2 linked regions of the Prochlorococcus marinus XMU1419 genome follow. Each later gene encodes a partner of the first gene's protein in a complex. Links are inferred from orthologs where the notes say so. Each region holds a gene or a part of one and is shown in the gene's direction. Other genes may lie near its edges.

Evidence for each region.
Region 2: the proteins of tsaD (region 1) and tsaE are in contact, whole or in part, in a crystal structure (PDB 6N9A), measured with the Thermotoga maritima proteins. The link is inferred for Prochlorococcus marinus XMU1419 from one-to-one orthologs. Residues at the interface, in WP_004082750.1 of Thermotoga maritima: Cys10, Asp11, Arg49, His50, Leu82, Gly84, Gly135, Gly136, Glu154, Thr155, Leu156, Asp157, Asp158, Ser159, Glu162, Asp165, Lys166, Arg169, Leu170, Tyr175, Lys213, Thr214, Leu217, Tyr218, Gln221, Arg222, Asn324; in WP_004082108.1 of Thermotoga maritima: Leu37, Gly38, Lys46, Lys57, Val59, Lys60, Ser61, Thr63, Phe64, Thr65, Leu66, Met67, Val69, Pro71, Tyr82, Arg83, Leu84, Asp86, Asp88, Phe89, Asp93, Ile128, Asp130, Glu131, Arg134.

The regions. Positions count from the first base shown.
Region 1 is NZ_JAAORO010000001.1:427,445-435,786, forward strand. The notes cover bases 4,326-7,301. They hold tsaD (tRNA (adenosine(37)-N6)-threonylcarbamoyltransferase complex transferase subunit TsaD), read left to right. Parts: upstream 4,326-5,266; coding sequence 5,267-6,337; downstream 6,338-7,301. Other genes in these bases: gmk (guanylate kinase), read left to right, coding at 4,326-4,451; psaJ (photosystem I reaction center subunit IX), read right to left, coding at 4,473-4,607; HA151_RS02460 (Photosystem I reaction center subunit III), read right to left, coding at 4,638-5,192; HA151_RS02470 (high light inducible protein), read left to right, coding at 6,343-6,519; HA151_RS02475 (cation:proton antiporter), read left to right, coding at 6,682-7,301. Outside these bases: petA (cytochrome f), read right to left, coding at 1-26; petC (cytochrome b6-f complex iron-sulfur subunit), read right to left, coding at 51-587; HA151_RS02430 (DUF3067 family protein), read left to right, coding at 711-1,028; twin-arginine translocase subunit TatC, read right to left, coding at 997-1,755; HA151_RS02440 (hypothetical protein), read right to left, coding at 1,831-2,091; HA151_RS02445 (NFACT RNA binding domain-containing protein), read right to left, coding at 2,121-3,821; more of gmk, read left to right, coding at 3,897-4,325; more of HA151_RS02475, read left to right, coding at 7,302-7,878; gltX (glutamate--tRNA ligase), read right to left, coding at 7,881-8,342.
Region 2 is NZ_JAAORO010000003.1:489,755-498,042, forward strand. Bases 2,807-5,728 are described here. They hold tsaE (tRNA (adenosine(37)-N6)-threonylcarbamoyltransferase complex ATPase subunit type 1 TsaE), read left to right. Parts: upstream 2,807-4,009; coding sequence 4,010-4,447; downstream 4,448-5,728. Other genes in these bases: ahcY (adenosylhomocysteinase), read right to left, coding at 2,807-3,958; HA151_RS08835 (carbohydrate kinase family protein), read right to left, coding at 4,405-5,403; HA151_RS08840 (alpha/beta fold hydrolase), read left to right, coding at 5,495-5,728. Also shown: rod shape-determining protein MreC, read right to left, coding at 1-319; HA151_RS08810 (rod shape-determining protein), read right to left, coding at 324-1,376; HA151_RS08815 (single-stranded DNA-binding protein), read left to right, coding at 1,510-1,881; HA151_RS08820 (DedA family protein), read right to left, coding at 1,878-2,537; more of ahcY, read right to left, coding at 2,540-2,806; more of HA151_RS08840, read left to right, coding at 5,729-6,409; HA151_RS08845 (RpoD/SigA family RNA polymerase sigma factor), read right to left, coding at 6,394-7,395; mgtE (magnesium transporter), read right to left, coding at 7,497-8,288. UniProt on the Escherichia coli protein: Required for the formation of a threonylcarbamoyl group on adenosine at position 37 (t(6)A37) in tRNAs that read codons beginning with adenine.

The DNA.
Region 1 (8,342 bases):
ATAAATAAACTTGTTTTTTTCATGATTTGATTTTTAAGACCTTTCATTTTTTATGCCCACCAAGGATTTTCATTTGTTCTAAAGTCAGTTTCTGACCATTGTTTGACTAATACATCATCATCATCAATATCGACATGAGCTAGTGCTAAAGATAAAGGAGCAGGCCCTCTGACTACCTTCCCATTTGTATCGTACTGACTGCCATGACAAGGACATATAAATTTATTGGCACCACTATCCCATGGGACAACGCAACCTAAATGGGTACAAATTGCATTTAAACCAAATTCTCCTATTTCCCCACCCTCATTAACTATTAAATAAGTTGGATCTCCTTTTAAACCCTGTACTAGACTTCTGTCACCTGCTTGATGGGTAGCTAACCAACCTGTCTTAGTTATTGGATTCCCTAATTCATCTTTAGCAGAAGTTCCACCACCACCACCACCTGCTCTTAAGGGCATGAAATAATTTGCTACGGGGTAAAGTGCTCCTAAAGCTACACCAGTTGCAGTACCAAATGTAAGAAGATTCATAAATTGCCTTCGACCCATTGAAGGGACATCATTGGAACTTAATTGAGTCATTCGCTACTTGGTTCTGTTATTTATTAGTTATTATGGATCAAATTGTTCAATTTCTGTTGCAAATAGATAGGACTTTTAATAATTTAAAGTAAAAATTTAGGAAGTCTTAATTAATTGATTTAAATGAACCCATTACTAGTAGATGAAGTTATCCATTATTTGATTCATCGCTGGGGGAAAAAATATGATTTTAGGCTCTTTAGAAGAGGAAATTTTGTCTATTTTCAAATGATGTGGGGATTCCTTGGACAGGAATCATTTCCTTTAAGTGAAGATGAATACAAAAAATCGATAGCGGATAAAATCGAAATTTTAAATAGATGTGGATATTCAGAGGAAGTAAGGCAATGGCTAAAGAAAGTCAATGCTAAGCCAAGGTTAGGAAGAGCTGTTAGCTTGCAATTAAATGTTAATGAGAAGATGAAAGAGTTTTTGACTTAAGATTTTCTGATAAGTAAGTTAATCCAGTACCCACAAAGAATAAAAACACAATCGATATAGATAGCAACGACATTGTCAATGGGTCTGTTGAAGGGGTAATTACTGCAGATAAGATTGCAGAGGAGATTACAACTATCTTCCAATTCGAAATCATTTTTTCTGTTGTGATTATTCCAAGAGAACCAAGAATAAATTGTAGTACTGGCAATTGAAAAGCTATTGCAGTGCTCGACATTAGTAATAGAACAAAATCAAAATATCTTTCTATAGACCAAGTTGGTTCAACAATATCAGCACCGAAAGAAATAAAGAAATTTATAGCTGCAGGAACTAATATCCACCATGAAAAAATTAATCCCAAGAAAAATAGAAGACCTGAACCAAAAACTGCAGGCAAGATTAGGCTTTTTTCTTTTTTTGTTAAACCAGGAGAAATAAATAGTATTATTTGATAAAAAATATATGGCATAGAAACTATTAATCCGCTGTAACCTGCAACTTTAATAGCGACAAATAAAAATTCTCCTGGAGCAAGTTGTAGTAAATGGATATCACTAGCTGGAATTTCTAAAAAAGATATTAATGGCTTTATGATTAGAAAACTAAAGAATATTGAAATAAGTATTGAGTAAATTGAGTTAAGTATCCTTTGACGAAGCTCCTCTAAATGATCACTAAAAGTCATTGAATCTGATAATTGATTCTTACTCACATCATTACCTTTCATTATTTTTTGATAAAGATTTTGTAAGAAAAAGGTTTAAAATTGACCACACCGAACTCCAATTTTTTATAAATTCTATTATTTGCTCAATTTAGGATTAGTTGGATCTGGTAATAAAAAAGGAGGGGCATCATTTAATGATGATTCGCCATAAGTTTCATATTCTCTATACCCACCCATTTTCCCATTTGTTTTCATCAAAGCACTTACGAAGGCAAGTAATAAGAAAACAGTAGGAGCTCCAATTATTAATGCAGCGCCAAAAAGATATCCAACAATAAATTCTGGAAAACTATGATTCCCTAAAAATTCATGAGTACCCAAAAGAAAATCAAACATTTATATTTAAAAATTTTTTTTATTATAAACTAAATTACAGTTTTAAGATTTTTTTTAATGTAATCTTCTCCTCTTGTAGGATTTCCCCAAATAATTTCTACATTTTTAAAGGAAACGCATCCCGGTCCTCCTTTTTTTATTTTTTGCAATTCTTTAATCTTTACTAAATTAATTGGAACTTTGATATTCCTTTTTGCCTTACTAAATAAAGCAGCTAAATCTGCAGCTATTTGAACATCTTGTTCAGATGCTTCTTGAGAAGAAGACTTTAAAACTACATGACTACCTGGTGATTCCTGCGCGTGAAACCAAAGATCGCCTTTTTTGGAAAACTTAAAACTTATTAAATCATTTTGCCTCATATTTCTTCCTATCTGGAGCTTCAATCCAGTAGGAGTATTAACTTGCATAGGTGCAGATTGTATCTTAGATGAACTTTTCTTATCTTCTCTTTGCCTCTTTATATTAATTTTAAACTCATTACAAATTTCTTCTATAATTTCTTCTAATAGTTTAATTTTCACAATTAGTTTTTCATGATTCAAAGAATTTAGATTTTCTAGAAGTGTATTGAATTCATCTAATCTATCTATATTGGTTTTGTAAATATTTAATCTTTCTTGTATTAATTCTCTAGATCTTTTTAGTTTTTTTGATTTTTTATATAGTTTTTGTCCTCTGATAATATCTTTTTTGTTGATCTCATTTGTTGCGAATATCTTGTCAGCTTTTTCTTTATATATTTTGTAGTTTTCTGACTTTGATAGGAGATCATATTGAATATTTAAATTTTTTTTCTCATTATTTGCTTGTTTGAAAATTATCCCTTCAATTTTCTTTACTAATAATTCAAGTTTCCTTTGTTTTAAATGACGATCATAATAATTTTCTAAACCGGTGCATAAATCAATTTTATTTTCACAGTTAATTTCTTTATCTAAAAACCAAACGGAATAAAAATAATTATTAAATATCGAAAAATTAAAGTTTTTGTTTTTAAATCTACTTATCCATATTTTCCAACTTTTAAATATCTCCTTTAAGTTTTCATTGCTAATAAAATTAATATTTTTTTCCATTATTTCCGAGTCGTTAGTATTACTAAATTTCTCTAATTGTTTCGTAAGGATAGGGCTTACTCCTTGATAGGTATTTATTAAACAACATTTCAAAGACTCAGGTACTGTTGAAATTGAATCTTTCCATGATTGAAAAGACTCCTCTTCTGTAGGTCGTTTTTTAAGATTTACTGGAGGGTCAGAATAAATTGATCCTGTTGAAATTGTTCTAAAACTAGATTGATTTGATTTAATTTGTTTACCAACTGCGATAATTTTATGTTTATTATCCAAATAAAAAATATTACTATGTTTTCCCATTAACTCAAAAATTAAATACTTACTAATTTCATCTCCTGGCTTTTTTGCAAAACCAAATTTTATGACTCTTTCGAAATCATCTTGATTAATCGAAATTAAAGCCATATATTTTAATCCGTATCTTATTTGTTTAGAGAGTGTGCTTTCACTCCCAATCTTTTCCGGCTTGTTTATCTTTAGTATTCTGGGAGAGTCACCATTCCATGAAACCTCTAACCAAGTTTGAGAATCAACTCCTCTGAAACATAATTGAATAGTATTAGGCTCTGGTTGCTGGGCAGTTTCAAACTTTGTAGGTAAAATATTTGTTGATAAATAATGCAACACAGATCTAATCGATGTAATATCCATTATTTGAGGCACCCCTTTTTGCATTATTTCTTTTTTTAATTCTCAAGAATTTTATTTTACTGTAAAAAATTTAATATGAAAAATCTAAAAAAACTCTTTATACTTACTGGCCCTAGCGGTGTGGGAAAAGGAACTGTAGTTAAAGAAATATTAGGTAAAGATAAAAATATTTGGCTTTCAATATCTGCAACTACTAGAGAACCTAGAGAGGGAGAAAAGGAAGGAGAAAATTATTACTTTTTGAGTAAAAAAAAGTTTAAAGAAATGATTGAACAAAACCTTTTTCTCGAATGGGCTCAATTCGCTGGAAACTACTATGGAACTCCTTTATCCTCTGTAAATGAGAAAATCAAAAAAGGATTCACCGTATTTCTTGAAATTGAAGTCGAGGGTGCAAAGCAAATCAAAGAAAAGTTTCCTGAGTCTATTTCAATTTTTTTACTCCCTCCTGACAAAGCAGAGTTAGAGAGAAGGATAAGAAATAGAGGTACAGAAAAAGAAGAGTCAATTAAAAAAAGACTCTTAAGAGCTAATTATGAAATTTCAGAATCAAATGAATTTGATTTTGCATTTACAAATCATAATGTTGATGAAACTGCGAAAAAAATAATCAAGTTAATACAAACTTGATTATTTTATCTATGTATTTTCTCAGCTCATTGGATGGAATAACAAGTCTGGGAAAAACCTATTAAATTCAATAATTATTCCAGCCGTAAGGCTAAGCCAGATCGCCGCAACTACGGGTGCAGATCGAACAAATTTTGTGTTTAGAATTTTAAACATTTGATTTTATGAAAGTTTTTTTAAAGAAAATTAACGAGGACCGTTAAGTGTAATATTGTTATCTTTTTCTCTTAAATCACCATTCCTGCCTTGTTTATTAGCAAGTAGAGGCCATTGTGCACCTTTTACAAGACATTTTCTAGCCAAGTCTAGATCAATAATGATCTCAAGATCTGCAGGATTTTTGGTCTTTTTTGATTCAATCAAATACTCTCTTCCTGACCAGCCTATTATTCCTGCAATATAAATAAACAAAACTCCTGGTATAAGTAAATCGCCTTCATGACCTCTATTTAAAAGAGCTCCCCATGGCTCAAGTGGAGGTCCAATAATTAAATGTGGAAGACCGTCATCTCCGCATGATGCTTTCCCGTACCTTTCGAATCTTGCGATGTCTTTTTGTGTTGTTGCAGAACTTGCTCTCTCAATGAATTTAGGGTTTTCAGAGCATAACGTGAGGGCTGAAGCTGTAAATTCAGTGCTTGCTCTGTCTGCGTTTAATGCCGGTCCATTAGCCGCTAGAGCAATTGGAGTAATTCCTAGAAACAGAAAAACTGATGTAATGATTGAGAAAAAGAATTTCATAAGTTGCAATCTTTAATTCCTTATAATGTGTTTAGAAAGAAATTAATACTAAAATAGAACAAGTTGATTCAAATATGCATAAAGTTTTAGCTATTGAAACAAGTTGTGATGAGACATCTGTCTCAATAGTTTCTAATTTTGGCGATACTTTTGAAATACATTCAAACATCATTGCATCTCAAATTGAAGATCATTCAAAATGGGGGGGAGTTGTTCCTGAACTAGCAGCTAGAAAACACCTAGAGTTATTACCTTTTGTTTTAGAAAAGGCATTAAAAGAATCAAAAATTAAAATTGATGAAATTGACTATATTGCATCCACTGTAGCCCCCGGATTAGTTGGGTGTTTAAGAGTTGGTTCTATTACTGCGAGATCACTTTGCATGTTATATTCCAAGCCATTTTTGGGAATTCATCATTTGGAGGGGCATTTATCTTCTATTCTATTTTCAGAAAACTATCCAAAAAAATCTTTTCTTACATTACTCGTTAGTGGTGGACATACAGAATTGATAAAGGTTGATGAGAGAAGGATAATGCGAAGACTTGGAAAGAGTTTTGATGATGCTGCTGGAGAAGCCTTTGATAAGGTCGGGAGATTATTAGGTCTTAGTTATCCGGGAGGGCCAGCAATTGAAAAGATTGCTAAAAATGGGGACCCTTTGAAATTTAATTTACCAAAATGTAGGATTTCAGATAGAAAGGGTGGGTTTCTTAAATATGATTTTTCTTTTAGTGGTCTAAAAACTGCAGTATTAAGATTGGTTGAGAAAATAAATTTAGATGGAAATACCGTCCCAGTTCCTGATATAGCTGCAAGTTTTGAGAGAGTTGTGGCGGAGGTATTAGTAGAGAGAACAATAAGATGTGCTATTGATCATGGCTTGGATAATATTGTTGTGGTTGGTGGTGTGGCTGCAAATAATACATTAAGAAAAATGATGATTAATGAAGCAAGTAAAAAATCTATTAAAGTTCATCTAGCTCCTCTCAATCTTTGTACAGATAATGCAGCGATGATTGGAGCAGCAGCGTTGTTCAGAATTAAATTTAAGGATCATTTAAGTTCTCTTAAACTAGGTGTATCAGGAAGACTATCAATTGAACAAGCACACACCCTATATGGAGAAAATCCTCCTTTCTGACTCTAATGAATAAGCAACCTAAAATTGAGATTAAAGAAACAAAAAATTTAGTTGATAAAAAGGAACTGAATTTATGGAAAAGAGGTTTTACTCCGCAAGCAGAAATATGGAATGGAAGGATGGCAACTATCGGTATAGGTATTATATTTATTATTTTTGCTTTAATTAGTCAGTTTTCATAACAAAGGTTCCTTTGCCTTAACTGTTAGGCAGTCTAAAAAATTACAAAAATTTTGTTTAGTTAAGTTGATTAATTAAATTAAAAATTATTGTCTTTAATGGACTTGCTATGAGATTATTGATTTAATCAAATTAATCGATAGTTTTATTTTTAAAAAGATTATATGACGCCCGAAAGGCTTGGATTACTCTGGGGAATAACAGTATTTGCAGGTGCTTGTGCTCGATTATTTTCTTCTATTACAGGATTTCCAAGTGTCGTTATTCTATTGCTTTCTGGATTATTTATTGGAAGATCAGGTTTAGGACTGGTTGAGCCTTTAGATCTTGGGCAAGGGCTTGAAACTATTGTCGGACTTTTAGTCTGTTTAGTTCTATTCGAAGGAGGACTAAATTTAAAACTGCCTGAGGGGAATATAAGAAATACTGTTTTGAAAATTTCATTGATAAGGCTATTTATTTCATTATCAGCTGGAATTTTTATTTCTCATTGGTTGGCTGGTCTTTCATGGCAAGTTGCAGGAATTTATAGTGCCATAGTTCTAGCTACTGGACCAACTGTTGTCTCTCCTTTGGTTGAACAAATAAAATTAGCTTCCCCTCTTTCGGAAGTTTTGAAAGCTGAAGGTTTATTACTCGAACCAATTGGTGCAGTACTAGCATTATTACTTTTAGAACTAACTTTAGGAGACCTACGTGGGATTAACGAAGTATTTATTGCATTGATGCAAAGATTAGGAGGAGGAGTTTTAATTGGATTAAGTGCAGGATGGTTACTATCAGAAATCTTAAAAAAAATAAAAAATGAAGCCTCATTTGGTGTAGAGCTTCAAGTCACTCTAGGATTTATTTTTCTTGTATATGGAATTTGTGAATATTTTCTACCAGAGTCAGGTCTACCTGCTTCTGTAGCGGCAGGTTTTATTGTGGGCAAAAGAGAAGTAATAGATAAGGAGAAGTTGGATAATCTAATAAGCGAATTAGCACAATTAGCAATAACAGTTCTTTTCCCTCTCTTGGCCGCTGATGTTTCTTGGGGTGAATTGAGTCCCCTAGGCTGGGGAGGGGTTGTTTGCGTTTTTATGTTGATGGTAATTGTTCGTCCTATTTCTATCTGGATAGCAACAATGGGAAGAGAATTAGGATTAAAAGAAAAAGTATTTTTAGCCTGGTTAGCCCCAAGAGGTATTGTTACTGCAGCGGTAGCCTCTCTTTTTTCTATCAGATTAGAACAGGCTGGCATCCTTGGAGCTGGACGACTTCAAGGTTTGGTGTTTCTTACTATATTAATGACAGTAGGAATCCAAGGTCTTACTGCTAAACCTTTGGCGAATCGGCTAGAATTAGGTCAAAAAAATTAGATTTATTTAATACATCTTTCAATTCTTGTGATATCACTTTTACTCTCTGAGAAAAGTTCCCAACTTTGAATTAAATCTGGCCCACTGAGAGAACCAAAAAAGGCTACTCTTAATGATTTCATTAAAATCCCTTTTTTAATATTATGCATTTTTGAAATATCGTTTATTATTTCTTTTGCGTTCTCTTTGTTTAGTTTTACATTATTCCTCTCAATTAAATAATTTAAGATAAGTTTTAGAGATACTTTACTATCAACGTTTTCGAGAAAATCTTGACCCTCTTTTTGAATTGGAGGTAATAAGAAAAATGGTTTTGATTGATCAATGGCGTCTTTTAAAATAGTCATTGAGTCTTTAATTAAAACTACTAATTTTAAAGCCCACTCCTGGGATGGAGGTTCCCACTCCATTTTTTCCCAGTATTTACAAATGATCTTACTTAACTTCACTGATTCCATTTTTTT
Region 2 (8,288 bases), on another replicon or contig:
CTGTTTTTCTAGAAATAACTGCAGCTGAAATAATATCATCAATGGATGTATCTTGAAGAGATAAAATTTCACGCAATCTTTTATTATCCTTTTTTAGGAGATTTAAGTTTATTAATAATTCTTGGTTGGTACTTTTAATAATAACTTCTTTTTGGAATTTACCAGGCCAAAAAGGCTTTGAAATAAAATAATAAATATCCTTATAAACAGATCCTTTTGATATTCTTATAAACAATAACAATAAAAAGGTTCCAAAGAATATCCAATTTTTCTTTTTGTGCCACCAACGACTATTAGAAATTCGTCGGATATCGAACATAGTATTAATCTCTTATCGCGTTCCTTATAAAGTCTGGAGTATCAACCACTCTTTTAAGTTTTTTAAAATCATCCAAAACCTCTCCACAACCATTAACCACACAAAGAAGTGGGTTTTCTGCTATGTGAGTAAAAATTCCCGTTTCATCACTCAATAAATCATTAATACCTCTTACTAAAGCTCCACCTCCTGCAAGCATAATTCCCCTATCAACAATATCTGCAGCAAGTTCAGGAGGGGTTCGCTCTAAAGTTCTTTTAACAGCTTCAACTATTTTACTAAGTGTTTCAGCCATAGCTTCTCTTATTTCCCCAGATGTCAAAGTTACTGACCTAGGTAAACCTGACAATAAATGTAGACCTCTCACCTCATAAGTAGTTTTATCAAAATCATCATCTGGGAATGCAGATCCAATTTTGATCTTAATGTCTTCTGCTGTTCTTTCTCCAACAACTAAATTGTGTACTTTTTTAAGATATAGAGCAATTGATTCATTGATTTCGTCACCAGCTATTCGAACAGATTCACTTAATACAGTTCCGCCTAAACTTAATACTGCAACCTCAGTAGTGCCACCACCAATATCAACAATCATAGTTCCAATTGGCTCAGTGACTGGTAATGATGCTCCTATTGCAGCTGCAACGGGTTCATCAATCAAGTGTACTTCTCTAGCTCCTGCTAATCCAGCTTCTCTTACAGCTCTTCTCTCAACACTGGTCACTCCACTTGGAATACCAATAACTATTCTTGGGGCTACTATACCTTTACCCTCATTACATTTTTGAATAAATGTCTTTATCATTTGTTCTGCCGCATCAAAATCTGCTATGACCCCATCTCGTAGTGGTCTTACAGCTCTTATATTGCCAGGTGTTCTTCCTAGCATTAACTTTGCTTCTTTACCAACAGCCAATGGAATCCCTTCTTCTAAATCCATTGCTACTACTGAAGGCTCTTGTAAAACAACTCCCTTACCTGATACGTGTATAAGAGTATTGGCCGTTCCTAAATCTATGCCAATGTCTCTAGAAAATTTAAATCTGTTAAAAATCACAATAAGAATTCTTTTTTCTAAATAATATATCTATTTTTTGTTAAGCTCTCACAATTATCTTGTTTAGTTATGAATAGCACGCAAAACTTTAAGCAAAAACTAAAAAAATGAGTAGTATTAAAAAAAAATAATTATGGAAATTAACACTATTAATCTAGTTGGCAGAGCTGGAAGAGAACCAGACGTAAGATATTTTGAATCTGGTACAATCGTAGCAAATTTCACTATTGCAGTTAACAGAAGAAGTCGAGATGAGGAGCCAGACTGGTTTAATTTAGAAATATGGGGCAAACAAGCTCAAATAGCAGCAGATTATGTTAAAAAAGGATCTTTAATTGGCATTACAGGAAGTTTTAAAATTGACAGTTGGAAAGATAAAAATACTGGGGAAGATAGATACAAACCTGTAGTTAGAGTTGATAGATTGAACTTACTAGGCTCTCGAAAAGATTCTGAAAATAACCAATATACAAGTAGCAGTAATTCTAGTGAAATTCCTTTTTAGGCTTTATTTCTCTTAATAATTCTAATAAGTAACTTTATGAAAAAATATAAAAAAATTAAAACTAATATTGGCTTAACCACATATTTAATTTGATCCAAATAAGTTTCAATAACTGGATAATTTTCACCAAATAAATAACCGGCATAAGTTAGAATTACAACCCATATTAGGCTACCGAATGTAGTCCAAATCAAAAATTTTCTTAATGGCATAAGTTCTATTCCAGCAGGAACAGAAATTAAAGTTCTTATGCCTGGCACTAATCGACCCCAAAAAACTAAAGAGACCCCGTATTTTTCAAACCACCTTTTACTTTTAGCCAAATCATTCGAGGAAATTCCTAAATATTTCCCCTTTTTATCTAAAAAATTTGAAAGTTTTTTTTCATTTACTAATCTGCCTAAGTAATACCAAGGTAAAGATCCCAAGAGCGTTCCAAATAAGCCCCAGAAAACTAAAATAAAAAAATTTAATTTTTGTTGATAAACGAAAAACCCTCCTAATGGCATTATTATTTCCGACGGAATTGGGGGTATTACATTTTCTAAAAACATAGCCAAACAAATAGTAAGGTATGCAATTGTTGCATTTTTTTCGACAGCCAAACTTATAAAGTCAGGAATTGAAGTGAGAAAATTTTCCGGGATTAGATTCAAACTTAATATCTATACAATTCTGGTTTATAAGGTCCATCAACTGAAACGTTAATATAATCAGCCTGTTTTTTAGTTAACTTTGTTAGTTTTGCACCAATTTTATCTAAATGTAATCTAGCTACCATTTCATCTAAATGTTTTGGTAAAACATAGACCTCCTTAGCATATTGATCTGACTTATTGAAAAGTTCAATTTGAGCTAATACTTGATTAGTGAAAGAATTACTCATAACAAAACTTGGATGACCAGTAGCACAACCCAAGTTAACTAATCTACCTTCGGCTAAAAGAATAATTTTGTTTCCGCTCGGTAAAGTTATGTGATCAACCTGCGGCTTAATATTTTCCCAAGAATATTTTTTTAATGAAGCTACATCGATTTCATTATCAAAATGGCCGATATTACAAACTATGGCTTCGTCCTTCATCTTGACAAGATTTTCATGGGTAATTACCTGATAATTACCAGTGGCAGTAACAAATATGTCTATATCTTCGACAACATCATCTAACCTAACTACGCTATAACCTTCCATTGCCGCTTGTAGCGCGCAAATTGGATCAACTTCAGCAACTTTTACAATGGCACCAAGTCCTCTTAATGACTGAGCTGAGCCTTTACCTACATCACCAAATCCCATTACTAACGCAACTTTGCCCGCAATCATTACATCAGTCGCTCGCTTAATGCTATCAACTAAAGATTCCCGACAGCCATATAAATTGTCAAATTTGCTTTTTGTTACTGAATCATTAACATTTATAGCTGGAAATGGTAAAGCGTTTTGCTTTTGAAGTTGATAAAGTCTAGCAACACCAGTAGTAGTTTCTTCAGTAACACCAATAATTTTACTTTTGATTCTGGAATAGAAGCTGCCATCAATTTGCAACTTAGACTTAATAGAATTGAATAAAGCAATTTCTTCTTCATTATTAGGATTATCTAAAACAGACAAATCTTTTTCTGCTTTACTACCAAGTATCAATAGGCCTGTTGCATCACCTCCATCATCAAGAATCATATTTGGAGAATCTGAACCCCAATCAAGTATGTAGTGGGTGTACTGCCAATATTCATCAAGAGTCTCACCTTTCTTTGCATATACCGGAATCCCTTGATCAGCAATAGCTGCAGCCGCATGATCTTGGGTTGAAAAAATATTGCATGAAGCCCATTTAACTTGTGCGCCAAGATCAACAAGAGTTTCTATTAGTACAGCTGTCTGAATTGTCATATGTAAACTTCCAGCTATTTTTGCACCTTTGAGTGGCTTTTCGTTCTTGTATTTATCTCTGAGTGCCATTAATCCTGGCATCTCTGTTTCAGCGATTTTAATTTCTTTACGTCCAAAATTTGATAATGAAATATCAGAGATTACGAAACTAGGAACCGTTGTTTTAATTGAATTTGCGATAACCATATCTTGTAAATACCTTTTCTACTAAACTATATATGATTTTTGGGTAATTTTGTGTTTGTTGAGAACTTAAAAGAGACTTTAAATTTAGGGGAAAAACTCTCACAAAAATTAAATCCACAATCAATTGTTTTATTAAAGGGTCCAATTGGAGCAGGCAAAACTTCATTTGTACAAGGTATTGCCAGAGGTTTATCTATCTCTGAGGATATTACAAGCCCTACTTTTGCTTTATCGCATCACTATAGTTCGGGAAAAATTCCACTAATTCACCTTGATTTATACAGACTAGAACATAGTTCTTCAGCCAAAGAAGTTTTCTTTTCTGAAGAAGAAGAGGCATTACAAAGCGAAGCTATATTAGTTGTTGAATGGCCAGAATTAATAGAACCACTTATTAAAGATTTCTGGAAAATAGAAATTAGTTACGCTAAAAATTTCGGAAGACACTATGAAATAAGAGATCCTAAAAATTTTTTAACCTTTTCATAATCTGGTTGTTGCTCGATTGCACCTTCACCAAGACAAGTTAATAGTCCACAAACACTTGCGAAATTAACACAGTCTTGGATTGCTAATTCATTTAAAGGATAACCAGAAGAAATTAATTTTGAAATTAATCCAGCTAGAAAGGCGTCACCAGCACCAGTAGTATCGACAATTTTTTGTGAATCAGGAGTTTCTGTAGTGCCCTGAAATCCATTTATAAACCATTCAACAGGATTTTTTCCATCAGTTATTATTACATCTGGTCTTTCTGACATTTGTTGAGATATAAGCATTGAATTTTCGTTCTTAAAAAACAAAGTAGCTTCTTCCTTAGCAAGTTTTAAAACATGAGCATGATTTAAAAAATTTTTAATTAAATTCACTCGCGCTGTATTACTAATTTCTGATGAAAAATCCGAATAATCCCAAAAGACCTCTCTCCAATTTAAATCGATAATTACCTTAACTTCATATTTATTAGCAAGTTCAATAAGAAAAAAAATAGTCTCAGCAGAAACTTTAGATGAAATTATATTGGTTCCTGTAACTAAATATTTTGTTTCTAGAAATAATTTCTCCAAATTTGGAAGTTGATTTTCGATTAAGTTCTTACTAAGAGCTTCATCAGCAAAGTATGAATTAGATTTTGCTTCAAATCCTGAAAAAAAACGATCTCCAAATTGATCTCGATCGACATTAACGATCCGAGTAGAAGCATCATTATCCAATTGTAAAAAATCTGAGTTAACCTCCAATTCTTTAAATTGCTTAATAAATTTTTTTCCATAATCATCTTTTCCTAAACGTCCAATAAATGTAGAATCTATTTCTAATTTTTTTAATGCACAAGAAACATTAGCCGGTGCGCCACCCAAAAAATCTGTATATCCTTGATTTGACTTATTACGGATCCTGTCTATTAAAGCCTCTCCAATACATACAACTTTATTCTTTTCCATAAGATGAAACCCTTTTTTCTTATCTAAGAATAATTAATCAATAACAAATATTTTTTTTTTGAATTAAAGTTTAATTAATATCTTATTCGCAGTGTATTTTAATAAATCTGAAATTTGGAAATGGAAAAATTGGGACATTTCATGGTCTTTATCAAAAAAATCTTCTGACGAAAATAACATTACTATTTTATTAGTACATGGATTTGGAGCATCTAAGAAACATTGGAGACACAATCAAAATTTTCTTGGACAATTTTTTAATTGCTACGCAATTGACCTCATAGGATTCGGAGAAAGCAGTCAGCCCATTGCCCTATTAAATTACGAAGCTTATAAACAAAATTCAATTAAATATTCATTTGATTTATGGAGTAATCAAATTACAAAATTTTGTTCAGAGATAATAAAATCTCCCGTTTACTTAGTAGGAAACTCAATTGGAGGGGTTATTTCATTAAAAGCTGCTGAAATTCTCAAAAATAATTGTAAAGGTGTCATTTTGATTGATTGTGCTCAAAGAACTATGGATGATAAACGCTTGAAAAAAGGTGATATTTTAATGAATTTACTCAGGCCTGTATTAAAAACAGTCGTCAGACAAAGGTTAATTAGTAATACACTGTTTACGAGAGCAGCTAATCCAAAAGTTATAAAAAAAATCCTTGAACAAGCTTACCCCTCCGGAAAAAATATTGATGAAGAATTAATTGAAATACTTTATAAACCCGCTAAACGGGAAAACTCTAAAGAAGCATTTCGTGGATTTATCAACCTATTTGATGACTATCTTGCTACAGACCTTTTTGATAAAATTAATATTCCAATACAACTAATTTGGGGAGAGAAAGATCCCTGGGAATCTTTGAGCGAAGCAAAAGCTTGGAAGAAAAACTATGAAAATATCACAAGGTTAGATGTAATTAAGGGTGCTGGTCATTGTCCCCACGATGAAGAACCTGAACAAACGAATAAATTAATCTGTGAATTTATTCAAGAAACGAAATAGGCCTCTACATTATCACTAAGCCTTCTCAAACCTCTTAATCCATCTCTTTCAAGGTTTCTTACACGATCCCTACTTATTCCAAGTACCCTTCCTATACCTGTAAGAGACATTGGCTCATCACCATCCATACCGTATCTCATTCTTAAAACCCTGCATTGCAAATCTGGAAGTTGATGCAAAAGAGAATGAAGATCACCTCTCATGCAATCCATCTCTATTTGTTCATCTGGTAAATCCTCTCCTCCTGCCAATAAATCTAATAAAACAGTGTCTTCACCATCACCAACTTTTGTCTCAAGACTTACTGGCTGTCCAGCTTTGCACATTAAATCTTTAACATCATCTTCTGGAAGTTCTACATATTTAGCAAGTTCACTTACGGTTGGAGTTCTAGACATTTCTTGACTCAACTCTCTTTGACCTTTTTTCAACTTGTTCAACATTTCAGTGATGTGAATTGGAAGCCTTATAGCCCTACTTTTTTCAGCAATTGCTCTAGTGATTCCCTGTCTAATCCACCAATAGGCGTATGTAGAAAATTTATAGCCTCTAGCTGGATCAAATTTTTCAACCCCTCTAACCAACCCTATTGTTCCCTCCTGAATTAAGTCTAATAATTCCATATTTCTTTTAGTATATTTTTTTGCAACACTTACTACTAATCTCAAATTAGCTGCAACCATTCTTTCTTTAGCACGCTGTCCAGCTCTCAGCCTTTTCTTTATTTGGGAGGAAGAAAGATTTAGTTTTTTTGCTAATTCATCAATGTTTGGCTTATCACCAGTTAATTCAATTATTTCAAGTTCTGCCCTTTCTACTTGAACGTATTCTTGAACTTGTCTACCAAGAGTAATTTCTTGTTCATGAGATAGTAATGGAACTCTTCCAATATCTCTTAAATATGAACGAACTAGATCTACATCATTGCTAGCTTTTAAATTTGAAATTGATGCTAATTTATTCTCGCTTATTGTTTCAGTAGACATGAAATAAGGATGATGTTTTGTAAACAATACCATTAAGAATTGTAAAGTTAAACAAAAAAATCCACATTTTCACAAAAATGAGAATAAATACCTAGTTAAATCTATATAAATTTCGAAGCTAATAGCCATTTTGCAGTACTTAAATAAATAAATACACCTGCTATGTCAGTTACTGTTGTTATAAAGGGAGATGACATTAAAGCTGGGTCCAATCTCATTTTGTCAAATAACAAAGGAAGAATAGCTCCAGTGGTAGCTGCCAATGTAGTTATAGAAATAAGACTTATGCCCACGGCAGCTGCTATTAAAGGCCCCTCTCCTTGCCACCAAGCAAAAGGAAGCACAACTAGCATCATCAAGATTCCTAAAAGAGCGCCTGTTATTGACTCTCTAACTACTGCCTTAATGGCACCAAGAGACTTTAATTTTTGAGTACTTAAACCTCTAATTACAACAGTCGAGCTTTGAGCACCAACATTTCCCCCAGTACCTATTAGCAATGGAATAAATGCAGCTAGTAAAACTATTTCTTTTAATATTTGATCATTCATTGCAATAACTTTTGTAGTTAAACCATTTGCAAGAACTAAAATTAATAACCAAAGAATTCGTCGTCGAGTTATCGTGAATAAACTACTTTGAAAATAATCATCCTCATCACTAGGCTGTATAGCACCCGCTGCATAAATATCTCGAGTTGCTTCCTGTTCCATGACATCAATTAAATCATCAACAGTTACTATTCCGACAAGTCTTTTTTCTTTATCAACAACTGGAAGGGCTAAAAAATCATATCTTTGTATTGCTCGTGCGACTTCTTCTTGATTAGTATTGGTTGAAATATTAACTACATCTTTTGTCATTACATCTCCTATAGGTTTGGCAGGATCAGC